3 regions of the Mesorhizobium sp. NPDC059054 genome follow, and region 2 is predicted to be linked to each of the others. Evidence: predicted binding sites of a transcription regulator. Region 2 holds the regulator's gene; each other region holds the start of a gene.

Region 1 (7,491 bases), on a different contig from region 2:
TCGATCGAATCCGGTGGCTGCAAGCCGGAGGCCGGTTCGACGCTCACATCTTCACATCCATCAGCTTGTCAGGATTGCGCACCACATAGACGCCCGAGATCGCACCTCGGGCATTGACCTCGAAACTCATCGTCTGTTCGATCTTGCCGGCAATCGTGACGACAAGTCCTGGCGCGCCGTTGATGGCGGCGGGCGCTACGATGGTATGCGCCGGATCCGGGTTCTTGCGCGCCACGCCGATCATGAATTTCGCCACGGCATCGCTGCCCAGCAGCACGTTGGTCGCCGCCAGGACCTTGCCGCCGCCGTCCGAGACATATTCGACATCCGCAGCCAGCAATGCCTTCAGCGGCTCGATGTCGCCACCGCGCATCGCTTTCTCGAACACGGCAACGAAGCGGGCCACGTCCTCGTTCGAGGCCGGGAAGCGGCTTTGGTCCTGCCTGAGCATCCTGCGCGCGCGCGACGCCATCTGCCGGCAGGCGGCCGGCGTGCGTTTCAGCGTCTCGGCGATCTCCTCGAACGGTACGTCATAGAGGTCGTGCAGGAAGAGCGCCGCCCGCTCCAGCGGCGACAGCCGCTCCAGCGCCCGCATCACCGAAAAGGAGATGTCGAGTGCCGCATCATTGGTGTTGGGTTCGACCGCACCAGCCCGTTCCACGATCGGCTCTGGCAGCCACGGCCCGACATAGGTTTCGCGCCGCATTTGCGCCGAGCGCAGCCGGTCGAGGCACAGATTGGTGACGATGCGCGAGAGCAGCCTGGGCGCATCCTCCGGCTCGTCGACACCCGCGAAGCGCAGCCAGGCGTCCTGCACGATGTCCTCCGCTTCGCTTGCCGAGCCGAGGTAGCGGTAGGCAAGCCGGGTCAGTCGGTGGCGTTCGCCGAGATAGGCGGCGAGCCGCGGATCCTCAGCCATCGATCGTCTCCAGCATTGCCTCCTCTTTCGCCTCGCCGGCCAGCCAGGCCATTACCGGCTCGCAGCTGTTGCCGTGGCCGAGCCCTCGCTTGAGCAGCGGGTAGAAGGAGCCTGAAACCGTCGCCGCCGCAAGCCCGGCCACGCCTCTCTTGCCCCAGCGCGCCTCGCAGGCTGCGAGGATATTCAACAATGCCGGGTCGTTGGCCAGCACGGCTTCGGCATAGTGGCGGGCAAGCGCCATGTTGCGCGGCGCGCTTTCCGCGCCGTCCAGGAGCATGGCGCGGATATCGCGCATGGGCACGCCGGCCTCGCGGGCCATGGCGATGGTGAGCCTCAGGCAAGAGCCGCAATCGGTCTGTCGCGCCGCGGTGATTTTCGCGGCGAAATAAGGTGCGGCCTCCAGTCCGAAGCGGTGGTCGGTGAAGAACGAAACCAATGCAACCTTGAGCGCGCCGGTGGCGTCGGTGTCGGCGAGTTCTGCAAGGTAGCCGGTGTCATAGCCGTAGCGTCCGCCGAATTTGCGGAACGCACGTTTGAGCAGGAGGGCAAGCATCAGGCGATCCTCCTATCGGGAGCGGTGAGCGCGGCCAGAGGCAGGAGCCCAGGCACTGCGATCAGCGTGATGTCACGCAGCGCGTCCATCGGCGTGGTGCCGTGCAGCAGTTCGGCGAGATGCAGCAGCGCATGACCACCGAGAAAGATGGAGGCGACGAGGACTGTCCGTCGATCGTACTTGAAGGCGCCAAGGAACAGTCCGACGCCCGCCGCGATGAAGGCAAGCCCGATGTCGCGGATGAAATGCGGGTTGGAAGGGCCGGTTTCGGTGACACCGGGAATGGTGGCATACCAAAGCGCAGGTGCGCCCAGCATGAAGACGCCGTTGGCGCTCTGGTAGAGGCCGATGAGGATAAGCAAGGTTCGCATGTCGTTTCTCCTTGGGCCTTTGACGGGATAGGCCGGGGAGGTGTGACATCGAGCGAGACGTTTTTTGCGGCCACCGTTAGGGAAAACGGGTCAAGCGTCGGCTCTCAACTGCGCTTTTGCATCTTTCACTGAAGCTGCGAAGGTCACCAGCGGGCGCTTGACGCCGTGGGTGATCAGCATGCGCCGGGTTTGCGGCGAGGCGCCGGCAATGACGAAACGTACGCCGGCCTTCCTGGCTTTGTGCGCCGTGCTTTCGATGACATTGGCGGCGGTGGAATCGAACAGCGGCACCTGGGAACAGTCGAGGATGAAGTTCTTGCGCTGGTCGGCGATGCGGTCGAGTACGGCCGCCACCGTCGAGGCGGCGCCGAAGAAGAAGGCGCCGGAAATGCGATACACGACCGTGTCGGGGTCGCTGGCCTCGCTTGCGTCGTAGGCGCGGCGGTCGCCATTGGTGGTGTCGGCGACATCCTCCGCAATCAATGGTGGCTCGCTTTCGGCGATTGCCACGGCCTTGGCCATGCGGTCGATGAACAGCACCGATCCCAGTGCGAAGCCGACGACGATACCTTCGGTGAGGTCGCGGAAGACAACGATCAGGAAGGTTGCCGCAAGCACCAGCGCATCCGCGCTGGAGGAGCGCAGCAAGACTGCGATCGCCTGCTTCTCGACCATGTTCCAGCAAACGACGGCAAGCACACCGGCAAGCGCAGCCAGCGGGATGTAGCTGGCAAGCGGTGCTGCCACCAGCATGAACAGAAGCAGGAAGGCTGAGTGCAGCATGCCCGAGACCGGTCCGTATGCGCCGGCGCGCACATTGGTGGCGGTGCGCGCGATGGTGCCGGTGACGCAGATGCCGCCGAACAATGCCGAGCCGATATTGGCAAAGCCTTGCGCCACCAGTTCGCAGTTGGAGCGGTGGCGGCGCCCGGTCATGCCGTCGGCCACCACCGCCGACAGCAGGGATTCGATGGCGCCGAGCAGGGCGAACGCAATTGCATCCGGCAGCACGGCAATCGCCTTGTCGAGGCTCATGGCCGGCAGAGCGGGCAAGGGCAAGCTGCGCGGAATGCCGCCGTAGCGCGAGCCGATCGTGTCGGCGGGCAGGGCAAAAAGCGCCACCACAAGGGAAGCCAAGGCGACCGCCACCAGCATGCCGGGCCAATGCGGGCGCCATTTCTTCAGAGCCATCACGGTGACGATGGACAGAAGGGCGATACCGGCCGCGGATGGGTTCAGCGTGCCGCCGGCCTCCCACAACGCCATCAGTTTCGGGACGAAAGGACCGGGTTCCTTGCCGGGCAGTTTGAGACCCAGCAACTCGACGATCTGGCCGGAAAAGATGATGACGGCGATGCCGGCGGTGAAACCGACCGTCACCGGATAGGGGATGTATTTGATATAGGTGCCGAGCCTCAGATAGCCGATGGCAAGCAGGAATACGCCGGCCATCATCGTGGCGAGCAGGAGCCCGTCCAGACCCTGCCGATCGGCGGTGGAGGCCACAAGCACGATGAAGGCACCGGCAGGCCCGCCGATCTGGAAACGGCTGCCGCCGAGCGCCGAGACGATGAAACCGCCGACGATCGCCGTGAACAGACCGCGCTCCGGAGTCACACCGGAAGCAATCGCGATCGCCATGGAAAGCGGCAGCGCCACGATGGCGACGGTCAGCCCCGACAGGGCATCGGCGCGCAGTTGAGGCAAACGGTAGCCTTCGCGCAATACCGTCATCAGTTTCGGCGTGAACAGTTCGGAAAATGTCGGCCTGGCCTTGTGTGCCTGCCGGCGACGGAGCTGATCCATGGCATGCCTTCCGCAAAAGCGTCGGCATCGTCGGCATCGCAATGGTCTTGCGGAAAGTCGGCGGTCGCCGTCGCGAACCCTAGAGCGTTTCCGTTTTTCGTGGAAACGCTCTAACCCTTTGTTTTTGCGCAATTCCGGACGGAAAACCGCTACACGCTTTTCCTGGAATTGCTCAAAGCCGACCCGGACCGGGAAATCCTATACGGAGTTCTTCAGCCGCACGCCCCTGCCGCCGCGATCGCTGGCCTGGTTGTCGCCGATCAATTCCACCCCGGCCTCGTTAAGTGCCTGGATGACCTTCATCAGCGTGTCGACCACGCCCCGTACCACGCCGTCGCTGGCTTCCATGCGCTGGATGGTCGGCAGCGAAACGCCGGCGCGCTCGGCGAGCGTCTTCTGGTCGATGCCGGCCAGTGCCCGCGCCGCACGCATCTGTGCAGCGGTAATCACCGGTCAGAACTCCCGTCTGAGTCTGCGGTATGAATGTATGATACTTTCATAATGATGTGTCAAACATGAATATGGATTGAAAATACCTTAACTCAACTCGTTTCGCCGTTGTGGCCGCGCGGCATGAAGCGCGCCGCCAGCCAGCACAGCATGGCCCAGGCGAAACCCGCGCACCAGCCCGCCAGCACGTCGGACGGCCAATGGACGCCGAGATAGAGGCGCGACACGCCCACCATCAGCGTCAACAGAACCGCGAGCACGAAGACATAGATCTTGGTGACATGGCCGGGCAGGAAACGCGCCGCCAACGTGCCGAGCGTCAGGTAGGTGACCGCCGAGAGCATGGCGTGGCCGGACGGGAAGGAAAGCGAGGTTTCGACGGCGAGTTTCGATACGAGGTCGGGCCGTGGCCGATCGATGCCGAATTTGAGCAGTGTGGCCAGGATCTGGCCGCCGCCGACCGCCGCCAGCACGAACAGCGCGGTCGTCCAGCGCTTGATGAGCAGGAAATAGACAATGGTGGCTGCGGTGATCAACGTCAGCACGACAGCACTGCCGAGTGCGGTGATGTCGCGCACCGCACCTTCGAAGCGCGGTGAACCGATCGGATTGCCGGGGTCGCCCGCCTCGCGGAAAGCAAGCAGGATTTGCGTGTCGAACGTGTGCGGGGCGGTATCGCGTGCGACTTCCATCAGTTCGACGAAACCCCAAAGCCCGCCGGCCACGATGATGCCTGCCAGGAGCACCGGAAACTCGATCCGGTCGTAAAGCGTCGAAATGGTTTTGCGCATCAATCCTGCCGTAATGCCGGTTGTCGAAGGAGGCCGGCATTATCCAATCCCGGCATCGCTGTCATCGGCCTTGCAAATAAGGCCCCAGCGTGACGAGCGCGACGGCGACGATTGCTAGTGCCACGCCAACAGCCTGGATGGTGGTGAGTCGCTCGCCGAAGAAAGCCAGCGCCACGGCGTTCACGGCCACCAGTTGGATGACAGCCGACAGGCTCAAGGAAATCGACATGCCGAAGTCGCGGATCAGCTTCAGCATGATCAGATTGCCGAGCGTGTAGAGTGCCAGCGTGACGGCGATCTTGCCGAGGCTCGGCGCCAGCGCCCATTGCTTGGCCGCCGTCGCGGCAGCCAGGAAGATCACGGTGGAGACACCGAGTTGCGCCATGCCGAACACGTTCACCGATAGCCTCCGCCAAGCCCGAATACCCACTGCGCAAGCTTGTTTCCCAACGGCGGGCGCTGGTCAAGTGCGCAGCATCTGGCACGGCGGGTTAGCGCAGCTGAACCGTCTTCGGAAACTCGATCACCTGGCCTTTCGGTTTGGTGTGCTGGGCCGTGACGATGGCTTCGATCAGAATGTCCAGCGCCTCGCAGGCTTTCTTGCTGGTCTGGTCGTTCCCGCGCAGGTAGTGGCTTGCCCGTTCGAGATGCAGGCGCGCGGCGGCAAAATCACTGTTCATCGGTGCTCCGTTCTTTACCCACCGCCATTGAAAGCATGGAACGATTCGGTTGCGGGAACGGAAATTCCGGAGGCGGTATTTGATTCAAAATTGCGCTTCCTGCACCCTGCCGGCGAGTCTTCGAACCCTGCAGGATGGCGCTATGTCGTGGAAACTTGATGAGATCGTGCCGACGTCGGCGGGACGAGTGGCAGCCGGCCGGGCCGGTATCGGCCCGGATCTTGTGCTGGCGCATGGCTGGCCGTGGTCGTCCTTTTCCTGGCATCGGATCATTCCCGCGCTGGCCGGACACTATCGTGTCCATTGGTACGACATGCCGGGCTATGGTCGATCGGAGAAGAGCGCCACGCAGCGCACCTCGCTCGATGTGCAGGGACAGGTGTTCGCCGAGATGCTGGCGCATTGGCGCCTCGAAAGCCCTGTCGTTATCGCCCATGATTTCGGCGGCGCGACAACGCTGCGTGCCCATCTGCTGCACGGCTGCGACTATGGGCGCTATGTGTTGATGAATGTCGTCGCCATGCGGCCATGGGGTTCGGAATTCTTCGATCACGTCGGCCGCCACGTGGATGCATTCCTTGGCCTGCCGCCGCACATCCATCGGGCGGTGGTGGAGGCCTATGTCAAGGGGGCAATCGCCAATGGCATCGAACCGGGAGATTTCGAGACGCTGGTCGAACCCTGGCTTGGAGAGGCGGGGCGGCAGAGTTTCTATCGGCAATTCGCACAGGCCGATGAGCGATACACGGCCGAGGTCGAGCCGATGTTCGGTGATATCCGCTGTTCGGTTGCGATCATCTGGGGCGAGGACGATCCCTGGATTCCTCTGGAAAGGGGCCGGGCGCTTCACCGCCTCATCCCACAGGCGTCGTTCGACACGCTCGCGGGTGTCGGCCATCTGCCTCAACTGGAGGCACCCGACCGTGTTCTGGCTCTGTTGAACGCATTTCTGTCAGACAGGGGCTGATGACGGGAGGGGCTGGACGCGTCCTGCGTCATGAAACTGTTAAGCCCGGCCGCTACGCAGGTTTCGGACACGCAGCCCAGCCAACCCGAACAGCCAGAGGTCAGCCATGTCGGACCAGCCGCAAGACGAGATTCGTTTTCGCACCAGCCTGCTCGAAGAAAATGAAGGTCCGGCGATCAATCCGACCGACAACCGTACCATGGGCGAGATCATCGCCGCGCGCTTCTCGCGCCGCGGTTTCCTGAAGGGCTCGCTCGCCGTTTCGGCCATTGCCGTCACCGTCAGTCCGCTTGCCCTGATGAGCGCCGACGAGGCGCGGGCGGCCGAGGGCGGGTCGGCCTTTACCTTCGACGAGGTCGAGGCAGGCATCGATGACAAGCACCATGTCGCCGCCGGCTACGACGCCGACGTGCTCCTGCGCTGGGGCGATCCGCTGTTTGCCGACGCTCCAGCCTTCGATCCTACCAAGCAAACGGCCGAGGCCCAGGCCAGGCAGTTCGGCTACAACAACGATTTCGTCGGTTATATCCCGCTGGAAGGTTCGCCTGAGCACGGGCTGCTGGTGGTCAATCACGAATATACCAACCCGCATTTGATGTTCCCGGGCATCGTCAAGGTGGTGGAAAAGGATGGCAAGAAGGCGCTGGAACTTGCGCCACTTACCAAGGACCAAGTCGATGTCGAGATGGCCGCGCATGGCGGCACCATCGTCGAGATCCGCAAGGAAGGCGGCAAATGGCAGGTCGTGCGTGACGGCAAGCTGAATCGCCGCGTCACCGCGAACACCGAAATGGCGCTCTCCGGCCCGGTCGCCGGTCATGACCGCGTCAAGACCAATGCCGATCCATCGGGTACCAAGGTGCTGGGCACCGTCAACAACTGCGCCGGCGGTGTCACGCCCTGGGGCACCTACGTGATGGCCGAGGAGAATATCCACGGCTATTTCTCCGGCGC
Region 2 (7,491 bases):
CGTGAAGAAGGCGCATCTCGGTGTCGTTCCGGGTCTCAAGGAATATGTCGACTTCTTCCTGGATGACCAGATGGTCGGTCCGGAAGGCCCGCTGGCTGAGTATGGCCTGGTTGCCGCCCCCGAGGGAGAGCGCAAGGCCCAGCGCGAAGCCTTCGACGCCGGCAAGTCGCTGTAATCCTCCCAGGTACCGGGGTGCAGGTTCGACCTGCGCCCCGGTCGCCGCTGTCGGCTTGCGGTCGGCAGCTTTCGTGAGCTTTCAGAGGCCGCCCCATGTCATCCATGCTCGTGCTGGCAATCGTAGTTGTCATCGGCATAGTCGCCTTCGTCATCGCAAGACAGCGCGCGGCAGCGCAGGACGACGGCAAGGTCAAGCCGCATTCACGTGCTCACTATCATGGCTGGTGGGCGTTCCTGCTGGGTGTTCTGCCCGCGGTCCTTTTCCTGGCTCTGTGGAGCATCGGCTCCTCCGTCTATCTCAACAGCCACTTGCATGCGCAGATGCCGGCCGAGACCGGCGTGGCCAGCGAACCGCTGGCGGTCAGCCTGACCAAGAGCCTCGCCAACGGCCTGCGCAAGCTCGATGCACAGCAACTGGCGGCATTGCCGGCAACCTTCGCTGAATTGCAGCCGCTTCTCGCTGCCAAGGGCGTGGCGCTCGCAACCGACACGCAGGACTACATGATTCCGATCGCCGCTGAGGCCAACCAGGCCTCCGACAGGCTTGGATTGATCGGCGCCATCGGCACGATCGGCCTCGCACTAGCCGGCGCCTTCTACGGAATTTCGCAGGTGCAGCTCCGCGCACGTGCCCGCAACAACGTCGAAAGGCTGATGCTGTGGGGGCTGCTCGGCGCCTCGACCATCGCCATCCTGACGACGATCGGCATCGTGCTGTCGATGCTGTTCCAGACGTTGAACTTCTTCAACCGCGTGCCGCCGATGCAGTTCTTCTTCGGTACTGTCTGGGATCCACGTTTCGCTGCGGCTGGCGCCGGCGCTTCCGAAGGCCAGTTCGGCCTGATCCCGCTGCTTGCCGGTACGCTCTACATCGCCTTCGTCGCGCTGCTTGTCGCGGTGCCGATCGGCCTGATGTCGGCGGTCTATATGGCTGAATACGCCGCGCCGAAGGTGCGTGCCACGGTGAAGCCGGCACTCGAACTGCTGGCCGGCATCCCAACCATCGTCTACGGCATCTTCGCACTCGTCACGCTTGGACCTTTCCTGCGCGACCTCAGCGCGGCTCTTGCCGGTGGAGCCTCCTTCATCCAGGCGCAGTCTATCCTGACCGCCGGCCTGGTGATGGGCGTGATGTTGATCCCGGTGGTGTCTTCGTTGTCCGACGACATCATCACGGCGGTGCCGCGTGCCATGCGTGATGGCTCGCTTGGCCTTGGTGCCACGCGGTCGGAGACGATCAAGCGTGTGATCCTGCCTGCGGCCTTGCCCGGCATCGTGGGTGCCATCCTGCTCACCGCCTCGCGCGCCATCGGCGAAACCATGATCGTGGTGCTGGCCGCCGGTGTTGCCGCCAACCTCACGCTCAACCCATTCGAAGCAATGACCACCATCACCGTCAAGATCGTCAATCAGCTGACCGGCGATCTCGAGTTCAACTCGCCGCAGACGCTTGTCGCCTTTGCGCTCGGCATCACGCTGTTCGTGCTGACGCTGGTGATGAACATCGTCGCCCTCTATATCGTGCGCAAATACCGGGAGCAGTACGAATGACCGACGTCACCCTGGATACGGTCGCTACCGCCACACCTCCCGCGCGCCGCGACATCGGCCTCAAGCGCCGCTACGCCGCAGAACGCCGTTTCCGCCTCTATGGTGTGCTGGCGATCCTGGTCGGCCTGGCCTTCCTGGTCGTCATGCTTCTGTCGATTCTGACCAAGGGCTACACCTCCTTCTGGCAGACGACGGTGTCGTTGCCGATCAATTTCGAAGAGAAGGTGATCGATCCGGACAACAAGCGGGCGACGGATCCGAGCGTTCTGGTCACCGCGAACTACCCGGCCCTGGCGCAGAAAGCGCTGGCCGAGAAGCTTGGTATCGATCCGAAGAACAAGCCGATGATGACGAGGCTGAAGGGCTTCCTGTCCGACGGATCCCGTGTGCAGTTGCGCGATGTGGTCGTTTCCGATCCGGCCGTGATCGGCACCACCCGCAATGTCGACATCCTTGCTGGCGCCAATCTCGATTCAGCGTTCAAGGGCCAGATCGACCTCACGGTTCCGGAAGAGCGTCGCAAGGTCTCCGACCAGCAGGTCGAGTGGATGAACAAGCTCAAGGCCGATGGCGCGATGGCCGAGCGTTTCAACACTGGCCTGTTCACTTTTGGTGCTTCCAGCCGGCCTGAAACCTCGGGTCTCGGTGTCGCCATCATCGGCTCGTTCTACATGATGGTGATCGTGCTGCTGCTTGCGCTGCCGATCGGTGTCGCAGCGTCGATCTACCTCGAGGAATTCGCCAAGAAGAGCCGCTTCACCGACCTGATCGAGGTCAACATCAACAATCTGGCAGCGGTGCCCTCGATCGTCTTCGGCCTGCTCGGGCTTGCCGTCTTCGTCAACTTCCTCGGCATGCCGCGTTCGGCTTCATTCGTCGGCGGTCTGGTGCTGACGCTGATGACGCTGCCGACCATCATCATCGCCACACGTGCCGCGCTCGCCGCCGTGCCGCCCTCGATCCGCTCGGCCGCGCTCGGTCTCGGCGCCTCGAAGATGCAGATGGTGTTCCAGCACATCCTGCCGCTGGCTGCGCCCGGCATCCTGACCGGGACGATCATCGGCCTGGCGCGCGCGCTCGGTGAGACGGCGCCGCTGCTTTTGATCGGCATGGTGGCTTTCGTTGCCAACTATCCGGCGACCCCCTTCGATCCCGCGACGGCGCTGCCGGTGCAGATCTACATGTGGGCGAACGAAGCCGAACGCGCGTTCGTGGAACGCATGTCCGGCGCAATCATCATCCTTCTGGTCTTTCTGATGGCCATGAACATCACAGCGATCGTGCTCAGGCGCCGCTTCGAACGGCGCTGGTAGAAAGGGAGCCTGATATGAATATCATGACGGAAAAGACCCTCGAACAGGCAGTGAGCAGCCAGATGAGCGCCCAGACGAACGAAGTCATCAAGATGCGCGGCGACAAGGTGACCGTGCACTACGGCGAGAAACAGGCGCTGTTCGACGTCAATCTCGACATTCGCCAGAACCAGGTGACGGCGCTGATCGGCCCCTCCGGCTGCGGAAAATCGACCTTTCTGCGCTGCCTCAACCGCATGAACGATACGATTGATTCCGCCAAGGTCGGCGGCCAGATCACGTTGGACAGCGAGGACATCTACGATCCGAAGATCGACGTGGTGGAGTTGCGCGCCCGCGTCGGCATGGTGTTCCAGAAACCCAACCCGTTCCCCAAATCGATCTACGAGAACGTCGCCTACGGTCCGCGTATCCATGGCCTGGCCAGGAACAAGGCCGACATGGATCGCATCGTAGAGTCCAGCCTGCAGAAGGCCGCGATCTGGAATGAAGTGAAGGACCGCCTCGGCGAGCCGGGCACCGGCCTTTCGGGTGGCCAGCAGCAGCGCCTATGCATTGCACGCGCGATCGCGGTGTCGCCCGAAGTCATTCTGATGGACGAGCCATGCTCGGCACTCGATCCGATCGCCACTGCCAAGGTCGAGGAACTGATCGACGAACTGCGGCAGAACTATACGATCGTCATCGTGACCCATTCGATGCAGCAGGCCGCCCGCGTTTCGCAGCGCACGGCGATGTTCCATCTCGGCTACCTGGTCGAGGAAGGTGCCACCGACAAGATGTTCACCAATCCCGACGACAAGCGCACGCAAGACTACATCACCGGCCGCTTCGGCTGAGTGAGCGACGGCTGCCGAGGAAAAGCGAGGACACAATTATGGGCGAACATACCGTCGCTTCGTTCGACGAAGAGCTCGGACAGGTCAGCAGGCTCATCAGCGACATGGGGGAGCTTGCTTCTTCGATGGTCGCGAGCTCGACCAAGGCGCTGCTCAAGTCCGATAACGGACTTGCCCAACGCGTCGTTTCCGACGACGCGATCATGGATGCGCGCCAGCGCGAGCTGGATAACCGGGCTATCACGCTGATTGCCAAGCGCCAGCCAATGGCGCAGGACCTGCGCGCCGTGGTTGGTGCCATCCGCATGGCCGGAGACCTGGAACGCATCGGCGATCTGGCCAAGAACATCGCCAAACGTGTCGGAGCGGTTGGGCAAGGCGCCACACCGCGCGATCTCTCACATTCGATCGATTCCATGGCGCAACTGGTGCTCGGCCAGGTCGATGGCGTCGTCGAAAAGTATGCGGCAGGGGATGCAGAGGGGCTCGCCCAGCTTAGGGCCGACGATGAGCGCGTCGATGTGAAATATACGTCCGTCTTCCGCGAGCTTCTCACCTATATGATGGAGGACCCGCGCAACATCACGGCCTGTACGCATCTTCTGTTCTGCGCCAAAAACCTCGAACGCATCGGCGACCATGTCACCAACATCGCCGAAAACGCCTTCTACGTGCTGACGGGCGAACAATTGCCGCCCAATCGGCCGAAGCTCGACGAGACGGCTGCTGCCGTTCCGGCGGCCTGATCAGGGAACGGACGGCAAGATGATCGCGCCGCGCGTCATGGTGGTAGAGGATGAGGAGCCGTTGGGCGTCCTTCTCCGTTACAATCTGGAATCCGAGGGCTACCAGGTCGAAGTGGTCGCCAGGGGTGACGAAGCCGAGATCAGGCTTCAGGAGAACGTCCCGGACCTGCTGGTGCTCGACTGGATGGTGCCGGCGGTATCTGGCATCGAACTGTGCCGGCGGCTCAGGATGCGGCCGGAGACCGAGCGTCTGCCGGTCATCATGCTGACGGCGCGCGGTGAGGAAAGCGACCGTGTGCGCGGTCTTTCCACCGGCGCGGACGACTACCTGGTCAAACCATTCTCGATGCCGGAGTTCATGGCTCGGGTGAAGGCGCTGCTGCGCCGCGCCAAGCCTGAAGTGTTGTCTTCCGTGCTCAAGGTCGGCGATATCGTGCTCGACCGCGAGTCGCACCGGGTCTACCGCAAGAAGAGCGAGATCCGGCTTGGGCCGACGGAGTTCCGGCTGCTGGAATTCATGATGCGCCACCCCGGTCGGGTCTTCTCGCGCAGCCAGTTGCTCGACAATGTCTGGGGCGAGACGATCTATATCGATGAACGCACCGTGGACGTGCATGTCGGCCGCCTGCGCAAGGCGGTCAACAACGGCCGTATGCCGGACGTTATCCGCACGATCCGTGGCTCGGGTTACGCCATCCGCGAGGATTGATAGAGCATGATCCCGAAAAGTGGGAACCGGTTTTCGGAAAAGATCATGCTCCAACAAAGACGGAGCGGCGCTCAGCTCTCCTGAAGCGCCAATGCCGCCGGACTGCCCAGCGCGAAGATCTCCTGATCGATGAAGGTCAGCGCGCGCATGGCGCAGCCTTCACGGATCAGGATCTGTTCCTTGGGTTCGGTTGCGAAGACGATCGAATCGGAATGCTGGCCGCCAGCAGTCTCGGCAATAGCGCGCCGCAATGCGGGTTCAATCAGGTCGAAGGCAGTCGCGCCGATCCCGACGAAAGTCACCGGCGCAGGGTCGATGACGGAAAAAAGCGAACCGAGACTGTAACCAAGGGCCGATCCGGCCTGCTCATAGGCATCTCGTTCCGGACCGGCGCCGGCGCGAGCCTTTTCCGCCAAGGACAGCATCTCGTCATCCGGAATGTCGGCGGCTGGTTCGGTGTTTTCATCGAGGCCGTGGGCATTGCGCCAGATTGCGTAATTGCCGGCATAGGCTTCGACACAACCGTGACGACCGCAACGGCACAACGCGCCTTTCGGCTGGTGGATCATGTGTCCGAATTCACCGCCGGACGATTGGGTGCCGATGAACAGTTCGCCATTGAGCACGATACCCATGCCGATGCCGTGCGAGAGCAGAACGGCAATGAAGTCGTCACGGTAACGGTCCGTGCCGCGCCAGCGCAGGGCGACCGCCATCATGTTGCAGTCATTCTCGACGATGACGGGAATGCTGAAGGCTTTTTCCAGGATGTCGGCGAAAGGGATATCGCCATGCGGTGTGATCGGCGTCCAGAGCATGGTGCGCGCATGCGAGTCGGCTGTGCCCTGAACGGCGAAGGCGATGCGCAGCACCCGATGTTCGGTCAGGCTCTTGTCGTCAAGTCGCCGCCTGACCATTTCGACGCATTTGATGATCAACGCTTCCCGCGGCAGCGACAGCGTATCCAGACGACAGGTTTCCTCGGCGAGGACCTTGCCGGCATAGTCGATGACCGCGGCCGTCAAAAGGTTAAGCGACAGAACAACCGTCAGGACAGCCGCCGCGCTCGGCTCGAGCTGCAATCCCACCTGGGGGCGGCCACGTTTCGATGCCGTCGGTTCGCTGCGACCCTCGCGCAGAATGCCTTCGGCGATGAGATCGGACGAAATTGCGGAAATGGTAGAATGGCTGAGGCCGGTGATGGCGGTGATTTCGGTGCGGGAAGGTTGACCGGAACGACGCACCGCGGCAAGCACCATTGCGCGGTTTCTGCGGCGCAAATCGTCGTGACGAATCCCGACAGTCATGTCCTTGCCGTTCCTCCCCCCGTCCGGCTGCGCGAGCGCCGAAGTCGTTGCGCCCGGTCCGTCATGGGTATTCTGAAAGCGCATCCTTCGTGCATAGGTCGACGCGAGAACGAATGCAAAACCCTGTTTCGTTTTCCTTGTTACGACAGCGCGCTCCTCCACAGATAGTGGCAGAACATACCGCTTCAGTCACTATTATTTCGTGCTTCGAAAAAAATAATGCGGGCACCTCGAAATCCGTTGACAGAAAGCCGTAGCTGCGCGATTATTTTTTCGAAGCTCGAAAAAAAGCTTCTCCAATGGCCAACGCATACAAGCGCGCCCTTGGGCGCGGGGAGGAAAACATGAGGAAATTCACGGCCGCCATTCTGGCGGGTGCCGCGATGACACTTGCGCTTTCGGCTGTCGCCGAAGCGAAGGACAAGGTGATCGGCGTGTCCTGGTCCAACTTCCAGGAGGAGCGCTGGAAGACCGACGAAGCCGCCATGAAGAAAGCGATCGAAGCGGCGGGCGACAAGTACATTTCCGCCGATGCGCAATCGAATCCCGGCAAACAGCTCACCGACGTTGAAAGCCTGATCTCGCAAGGCGCCAATGCGCTCGTCATCCTTGCGCAGGACACTTCAGCCATTGGTCCGGCTGTGCAGAAGGCCGTGGACGAAGGCATCCCGGTCATCGCCTATGACCGCCTCATCGAAAACAAGGACGTCTTCTACCTGACCTTCGACAACAAGGAGGTTGGCCGCCTGCAGGCGAAGGGTGTGTTCGACGCGAAGCCGGAAGGCAACTATGTCTTCATCAAGGGCTCCAGCACCGACCCGAACGCCGATTTCCTGTTTTCGGGCGCGA
Region 3 (7,491 bases), on a different contig from region 2:
GCGCGATACGCCGGGCTGGAGCCGCCAGCATTTCGAAGAGACCATCAAGACGGGTAACAGCACCCCGGTTGCCGTCACGAATCCGGTTCCGGTCTACTTCACCTACGTCTCGGCCTGGTCGACGGGTACTGGTGTCGTGCAGTTCCGCGACGACATCTATCGTCGCGACGGCGTCGATGAGTTGCAGATTACCTCGTCGCTCTAAGAAGAGCCGATCAGATTTCATCATGGCCATCGGCGGCAACGCCGGTGGCTTTGTTGTTTCCGGTGCAAACGTCGCGCACGCAACCGCGCAGCCAGCGATGCGCCGGATCGGCGTCGAGCCGCGGATGCCACAAAAGAGAAATGGTGATTTCCGGCAGGGCGAAAGGCAGCGCGAAGCGGTACATACCATCTCTCAGATGGCCGGTGTAACGCTCGGGAACGCTGGCAATCAAACCCGCCGCCCGCGCGAAGACGAGTGCTTCCAGAAAGCCGCTGACAGTCGTGGCGATTTCCCGCTGCAATCCCAGCATTTCCAGCGCATCGTCGATCGGCCCCTTTTCGAGATTGCGGCGCGAAACGAGAACATGTTGACCAGCAGCGTAGCGTTCGGGCGTGACGACACCCTCGCATAAAGGATGCCCAACCCGCACAACACCGACAAAACGATCGCGAAAGAGTGTCTGCGCCCGGATTTCTGGTCCGGTAGTGGTTCCGATCACACCGGTTTCCAGATCCACGCTGCCGTCGCGTAGCGGTGTGCTGTCCTTGTCCGGCTTCGGCACGAAGCGCATCCGCACACCGGGTGCCTCCCGGGCAATGCGTGCAAGCAAGGCTGGGCCGAAGTTTTCGACAAAGCCGTCGGAGTTCCTCATCGTAAATGTCCGCGTGAGCCTTGTGAGGTCCAGCTTTTCGGCGGGACGCAGCATAGCTTCGGCATCTTCGACGATACTGCCGACGCGTTCACGCAGTTCAAGCGCACGTGGTGTGGGGACAAGACCGCGTCCGGCTCGAACCAGGAGCGGGTCGCCTGTCGTTTCGCGCAGCCGTGCCAGGGCGCGGCTCATCGCGGAGGCGCTGAGCCGCAGTCTCTTGGCGGCGCGAGCGACACTGCCTTCGGTAAGCAGCACATCAAGGGTGACCAGGAGGTTGAGGTCCGGATGCGACATGGGCTGATCATAACGCATCTCCTTCGTTTTGATGAGGCGTTGTATGCATGAATACAGTGCAAATGATGCGTCTTCCGCCATGCTACGTGCGGCGCTACCTGTCTTGCCTTGGTTTCAGATCCGGCGAAGGCAGAGGACATCATGCAATCGAATGCTGTCGAACGTGGTGCAAAAACAGGACAGGCTTTTGACGACAGCGGACGCTGGGCGCTGATCAGCCTGGCGCTATCGATGCTGCTTTCCTCGCTGGGTATCAGCATCGCCAATGTTGCACTGCCATCGCTGGCGGAAGCCTTCGACACGTCTTTCCAGCGCGTGCAATGGGTTGTGCTGGCTTATTTGCTGACCGTCACGATCACGATCGTTACTGCAGGGCGGCTTGGCGATCTGATTGGTCATCGGCGCATGCTGATTGGTGGCATTTCGCTGTTCGCACTGGCCTCGGGGCTGTGTGGTGCCGTCTCTTCGCTCTGGTTGCTGATCGCAGCGCGCGCTTTGCAGGGGTTAGGCGCCGCGGTTTTGATGGCACTCAGCATCGCATTCGTGCGCGATACGGTCGCCAAGGACAGAACGGGAAGCGCGATGGGCTTGCTCGGCACCATGTCGGCAATCGGCACCGCACTTGGGCCCTCGCTGGGTGGTGTTCTGCTGACTGCGGCAAGCTGGCGGGCGATCTTCCTGGTGATGGTGCCGCTCGGTGTGCTGAACCTTCTTCTTGCCTCTCGCTTCCTGCCCGCCGGCAAGCCGACTGGAAAGGGCGGTGGCTTTGACAGTCTCGGCACGCTGTTGCTTGGCCTCACGCTCGCTGCCTATGCGCTCGCCACGACTGTCGGTGGTGCGCATATGGGGTGGCCGAATGTGGCGTTGCTCGTTGTGGCCGTTCTCGGTGTTGGGCTGTTCGTCATGGTCGAAGCAAGGGTGGCTTCGCCGTTGATCCAGCTTTCGGCATTCCGCGATGCCTCCTTGAGCGGCAGCCTGGTGATGAACGCGCTGGTTTCCACCGTCATGATGGTCACCTTCGTCGTCGGGCCTTTCTACCTTGCCCGCGCACTCGGGCTGAATGCGGCCCTCGTCGGTATGGCGATGTCGGTTGGCCCGGTGATCTCCGCTCTGACAGGCATTCCGGCCGGCCGCATCGTCGACTGGCTCAGTGCTTCGCTTGTGGTCATCATCGGGCTGGCCTTGATGACTGCCGGCGCGTTTGTCCTCGTCGTGGTTCCGACGTCTTTCGGTGTCGCCGGCTATGTCGTAGGCATTGCCATCCTGACGCCCGGTTATCAGCTGTTCCAGGCTGCCAACAACACGGCCGTCATGATGGACGTCAGCCCGGATCGGCGCGGCGTCGTTTCGGGCATGCTGAGCCTGCCGCGCAATCTCGGACTGATCACCGGCGCATCTGTCATGGGCGCCTTGTTTGCCTTCGTCTCAGGCACCGTGGATGGGTCGACTGCGCATCCCGAGACCGTTGCGACAGGGATGCGCGTGACATTTGCGGTGGCGGGGATGTTGATCCTTGCCGCAACCGTTGTTGCCCTCCTGGTGCGCGGCAGTGTTGCGAACGCGGCAACGGTGGAGGAATAGCCGCGATCCGCGACGCGCTAGGTTTTGTCGGATGCGCCTCGGTAAAGTTTCGCACGCCTGTCATCTTAGCGTTATGAGCGCCCATTAGCGTTTTCTCACGGACGCAGGGGACGCTCGTGAGACATTTTTCAGGGGTATGGGCATTTTGCCTGGCGATCTTGTTGGCGTTGCCAGCGGCCGCCGAACCAATTCGCGGCGCGGGATCGACTTTCGCTGCGCCGGTGATCTCGGCCTGGGGGCGGGCCTACAAGGATGCAAGGACAGATGGGGGTGACTATTTTACCCTCGACTGGACCGTCGACTACGAGCCGATCGGCTCGCTGGCCGGCGTCATGCGACTTTCGCAACCGGATATGGATTTTGCCGCAACCGACGCGCCACTTTCGCCGGAGGAAGTTGCCAGGCGCAATGTGGCGCAGTTTCCGATCGTCATGGGCGGTATCGCCGTGGTCGCCAATGTCGTTGGTGTCGAGCCTGGCAAGTTGCGGCTGGACGGTCCAACGCTGGCGGGCATCTTCTCCGGCAAAGTCAAAAGCTGGTCCGACCCGGCGATCGCCACGCTCAATCCGGACATCCAGCTACCGGACCGCGTCATCAAGGTGCTGCGGCGCCAGGATGGTTCCGGCTCGACATTCGTCTTTACCAGCTATCTATCGAAGACCAGTTCCGAATGGCGTGAGAAATTCGGTGCGGCAACGCTGATCAATTGGGCCGTCGGGCAGGGCGCTGAAGGTACCGGCAGTCTGGTCGCCCTGGCTGGGACAACGGCCGATAGCATCACCTATGTCGAATATGGTCAGGTGGCGCGCGCCGGCTTGCCAGCTGTGCAGTTGCGGAATGAGACAGGGGCGTTTGTTGCTCCTACTGCCGAAAGTTTTGCCGCTGGGCTGTCGAGCGTCGCATGGAATCCTTCCCGGCATTTCTTTGCCGATACGACCAACATGCCGGGCGCCGCTGCCTACCCGATGGCCGCCATCACCTATGCGGTGGTACCGAAGGATCGCGGTATGGAGCGGACCAAGCGCGTGCTTGACCTTTTCCGGCTGGCTTACTCGGCGGGCGCCGGCGACGCGCGTGCACTGGGTTACATCCCAGTGTCGCCCGAACTCGCCGACCAGGTCGACCGCTATTGGTCGCAGACCCTCACGAACCTGAACAACTAGAGCGCCCCCCAGGCGCCGGCATTGTCCACACAGGAAGGCACACCGACATGCAGGCCGACATCTTCAAGGACATCCTCGTTCCCGTCATCGGCGGTCTGGGCATCTTCATGCTCGGCCTGGAATTCATGGCCAACGGCATTCAGGCACTTTCCGTCAACAAGATGCGGGATTTCCTGGCCAAGGCGGCCGGCACGCCGATTAAAGGCGTGCTTGCCGGCACCCTCATCACCGGTGTGATCCAATCTTCGACGGCGATGACCGTAATGGTCGTCGGCCTTGTCAATGCCGGCGTGGTGGCGCTAAGGCCCGCCATCAGCGTGATCATGGGCGCCAACATCGGCACCACGCTGGGCAATGGTCTGATCGCGCTGCCGCTGGGGCCGCTCGGGCTGATATTGGGGGGTATCTTCGCGCTCATCTATTGCTTCGCGAAGAGCGAGAAGGTGCGCAACATCGCGCTTGCTTGCATGGGCTTCGCGCTGATCTTCTACGGGCTCAACCTGATGACTGGCGGTTTGCGTCCACTGCGCAACATGCCTGAAGTGATGGAACTGCTGCAGACGCTGAGGGCGGATTCCTACTTCAATCTGCTGAAATGTGTCCTGATTGCCGCCGGCGTCACAGCAATGATCCATTCGTCGTCGGCCACCATTGGCATTGTCATGGGCCTGGGTGCGGCCGGTGTGCTCGACTGGACCACCGCCGTCGCTTTTTCGCTTGGTGCCGATCTCGGCACGACGATCACTTCGTGGATGGCCTCGCTCAACCTCTCCAAGAACGCCAAGCGCGCGGCCTACGCGCATATGTCGTTCAATGTGATCGGGGTTTTCGTCACCGTCCCGCTGTTTTTCGTCTCGATCGAGGTGCTGCGCTGGGCCATGCAATGGTTCGGCGGCGATCCGAGCGTGCCAGTGGTGGTGGACGGCAAGGACACGTTCCCGCTGGTTCCCGTTGCGGTCGGCCTCTATTCGACCTTCTTCAACGTTTTCAACACGGTCCTGCTGTTTCCATTTGTTGGCGTGTTCGAACGTGTTCTGTCCCGCATCGGTCACACAGAAGCCGATGACGTTGAAGATTTCTCGGTGCCGAAATACCTCGATCGCCGTTTCTCGACCGATCTCGGCCAGGCAGTACCCGCGGTGGAGCAGGAGACGATGCGTCACCTCAAGGCAGGGGCTCTGTTCCTCGACATTGCCCGCTCCAGGGCGAGCGCGCCGAACGATCCGGGCGAGCACTATCTGGCGACCGATATCCTGTCGCGCGATATCCGCTCCTATTCGGCCGCACTGCTGTCGTCCGACATGCCGATGGACCAACTCGACCTTGTCGCCAGCCTGATCGAAGAGGCGGACTTCACCGCGGCGCTCGCCGAGCAGCTTCATCAGGTGGCGCGCCGGGTCCGTCGCGAGACCTTCGGCCAGCAAGGCAAGGTGATCGTCGACACCGCGCTCGACAAACTGGATTTCGACCTTCGCGAGATCCTGCCCGACTTCGGCGTGAAGGCGCCGCAAATGCCGGCCGGCCATGTCAGCTTCCCCGAGGTCGAGCAGCTTCGTGGGCAGATCTTGACCGCGGGCACAGGGATCGCTCCCGGCGAACGTGGCGCGTTGCTGGCACTGCTGGGCAGCGTCGAGCGCGCCGATCTGTTGATCAAGCGCATCGATGCCGAGCGCAAGTCTGTCAACCGCCGGGCGGTCATCGCGCGTGCGAGGCCCCAACGTGAACAGCGCGATGAAAAGGGTGGTGCTTTTGGCGGCGATCTGGCGCCGGTGCCGGGCGAGTAGCGGGTCTCTCGCCTCGCGTCAGCCCGGCGCATATCCAGTTGTGGGTGACGAGCGGATTAATCCGGGAAATCGGCGCTGAGCGTCGTTTCGGCCCAGGCGTCGAAATTCTCCCGCAGCACATCGAGCCGCTGTCGGGCGATCTTCAGGGCGGCGGCGCCGAGCAAGAGCCGCAAGGGCGGTTCGCTTGTTTCGAATGCCGAGATGATCGCCGTGGCCGCGCGCGCCGGGTCGCCGGGCTGCCTGCCTGACACGGCGCGGGTCGCTTCACGGCGCTTCCCAGCCGTCTCCGCATAGTCGTCGATGATCGTCTCGGATTCGACCATCGAGCGGCCAGCCCAGTCGGTGCGGAACGCGGCGGGTTCGAGGATGGTCACACTGATACCGAGCGGCTTGACCTCATGCGAAAGCGATTCCGAAAGCGCTTCGACGGCGAATTTCGAGGCGTGGTAGTAGCCAGTCGCGGCGAAGGCCACGAGACCGCCGAGCGATGAGACGTTGAAGATATGTCCCCGACGGCGGTTGCGCATGCCTGGCAGGATGCGCTTCGTGACAGAGACAAGGCCGAAGACGTTCGTTTCGAACTGGTCGCGGATTTCGCGATCAGCGCCTTCCTCTATAGCGGCTAGATAGCCGTAGCCTGCATTGTTGACCAGTACGTCGATCACACCGAATTTTGCCTCTGCCGCTGAAACGGCCCGCTCGATTGAAGCCTTGTCGGTGACGTCGAGTTGCAAGGCGAGTGCGCGTTCATCGTGCCTGGATGCCAAAGCGGTTAAAGCATCGGGATTACGGGCGGTTATCGCGGCGCGCCAGCCGCGTTCCAGCACGGCTTCGGCGAGCGCCTTGCCGAGCCCGGAGGATGCTCCGGTAATGAACCACACGGGGTTGGTCGTCGTCATGGTGAGTTCCTTTCCGCCGAGAGCCGGTTGTCTCCCAGGCGTTCATTGGCGGCGCAGAATCATGCCGCCGTGATGAAGGGTGTCTTCGTCGACGAAATCGCCGTCGGCGGTGAAACCGGTATCGTCCCAGTATTCGATGTGGGTGCCGGTCACTTCGTAGCGGCCCTGATAGGCGCTTTGCCTGTTGCCGCGTGCTTCGTCATAGCGCCCGTCGGGCAGCAGTTCGTGGCGGACCCGGCCATCATCGGTCACCCACATGCCGACATAGGGATGTTGTGTCATCTGTCGTTCCTCGACTTGGTTGCTTGAGTTGACGGTGCTTTCGGATGCCTGTGCCGGCGGCGCCGAAAAAGCCTCCAGGATCAGGCAGGCCAAGACATGTCCTTTGCCGTGTACCGTCATTGTTCGATCTCCGGTCAGCCTCATGTCATGTGATGCTGCTCACGCCCTGGCTGGTACGGAGAACATAGGATGGTCGATTGGGATGATCGACTTGCCAATCGTAAATGGCTTGGTTAGCAACACTAACCAATGGCGGATGATTTCGAAGGCATTTCGGTGTTCCTGGCCGTGGCGGAAGCGCGCAATTTCCGCCTCGCGGGAGAGCGCCTTGGCGTCACCCGCTCGGCCGTGAGCCAGGCATTGCAACGACTCGAGGATCGGATCGGCACCGCACTGGTGCAGCGGACCACCCGCAGCGTCAGCCTGACGGAGGCGGGGGAGATGTTCTACGACATGGTCAGGCCGTCAGCGCAGGACATAACCGAGGCCGTGCAGGCGGTTCGCGAGACGCAGATGCGTCCCTCCGGCCTGCTGAAGGTTGCCGTGTCCTCGATTGCCGAACGTTTCATTTCCGGGCCGTCGCTTGCCGGTTTCCTCGCGGCCCACCCGCAGGTGAGGCTGGATATCACCA

Evidence for each region. Region 2 encodes PhoB, which activates phosphate uptake and scavenging genes when phosphate is short. Its sites were predicted from a motif close to TGTCATNNANCTGTCAT; they were not measured.
Region 1: ACFWXH_RS01605 (PhoX family phosphatase) is a predicted target of PhoB. The motif match lies at 6,564-6,580, and genes of this name have one in related genera.
Region 3: pstS (phosphate ABC transporter substrate-binding protein PstS) is a predicted target of PhoB. The motif match lies at 2,791-2,807, and genes of this name have one in related genera.

Annotation. Positions count from the first base shown of each region.
Region 1 covers NZ_JBHYHV010000001.1:331,147-338,637, forward strand. Annotated here, with positions in the region: gene sigJ (RNA polymerase sigma factor SigJ) at 44-919, opposite strand; gene ACFWXH_RS01565 (hypothetical protein) at 912-1,472, opposite strand; gene ACFWXH_RS01570 (hypothetical protein) at 1,472-1,843, opposite strand; gene ACFWXH_RS01575 (SulP family inorganic anion transporter) at 1,934-3,649, opposite strand; gene ACFWXH_RS01580 (helix-turn-helix domain-containing protein) at 3,848-4,099, opposite strand; gene ACFWXH_RS01585 (phosphatase PAP2 family protein) at 4,192-4,890, opposite strand; gene ACFWXH_RS01590 (hypothetical protein) at 4,952-5,275, opposite strand; gene ACFWXH_RS01595 (hypothetical protein) at 5,382-5,570, opposite strand; gene ACFWXH_RS01600 (alpha/beta fold hydrolase) at 5,713-6,537, shown strand; gene ACFWXH_RS01605 (PhoX family phosphatase) at 6,644-7,491, shown strand, end outside.
Region 2 covers NZ_JBHYHV010000004.1:73,314-80,804, reverse strand. Annotated here, with positions in the region: gene ACFWXH_RS17605 (substrate-binding domain-containing protein) at 1-175, shown strand, start outside; gene pstC (phosphate ABC transporter permease subunit PstC) at 271-1,728, shown strand; gene pstA (phosphate ABC transporter permease PstA) at 1,725-3,041, shown strand; gene pstB (phosphate ABC transporter ATP-binding protein PstB) at 3,056-3,880, shown strand; gene phoU (phosphate signaling complex protein PhoU) at 3,919-4,626, shown strand; gene phoB (phosphate regulon transcriptional regulator PhoB) at 4,646-5,335, shown strand; gene ACFWXH_RS17575 (ROK family protein) at 5,407-6,642, opposite strand; gene xylF (D-xylose ABC transporter substrate-binding protein) at 6,987-7,491, shown strand, end outside.
Region 3 covers NZ_JBHYHV010000002.1:817,917-825,407, forward strand. Annotated here, with positions in the region: gene ACFWXH_RS11660 (murein L,D-transpeptidase) at 1-205, shown strand, start outside; gene ACFWXH_RS11665 (LysR family transcriptional regulator) at 216-1,151, opposite strand; gene ACFWXH_RS11670 (MFS transporter) at 1,293-2,732, shown strand; gene pstS (phosphate ABC transporter substrate-binding protein PstS) at 2,894-3,895, shown strand; gene ACFWXH_RS11680 (Na/Pi cotransporter family protein) at 3,943-5,679, shown strand; gene ACFWXH_RS11685 (oxidoreductase) at 5,736-6,578, opposite strand; gene ACFWXH_RS11690 (Atu4866 domain-containing protein) at 6,621-6,980, opposite strand; gene ACFWXH_RS11695 (LysR family transcriptional regulator) at 7,110-7,491, shown strand, end outside.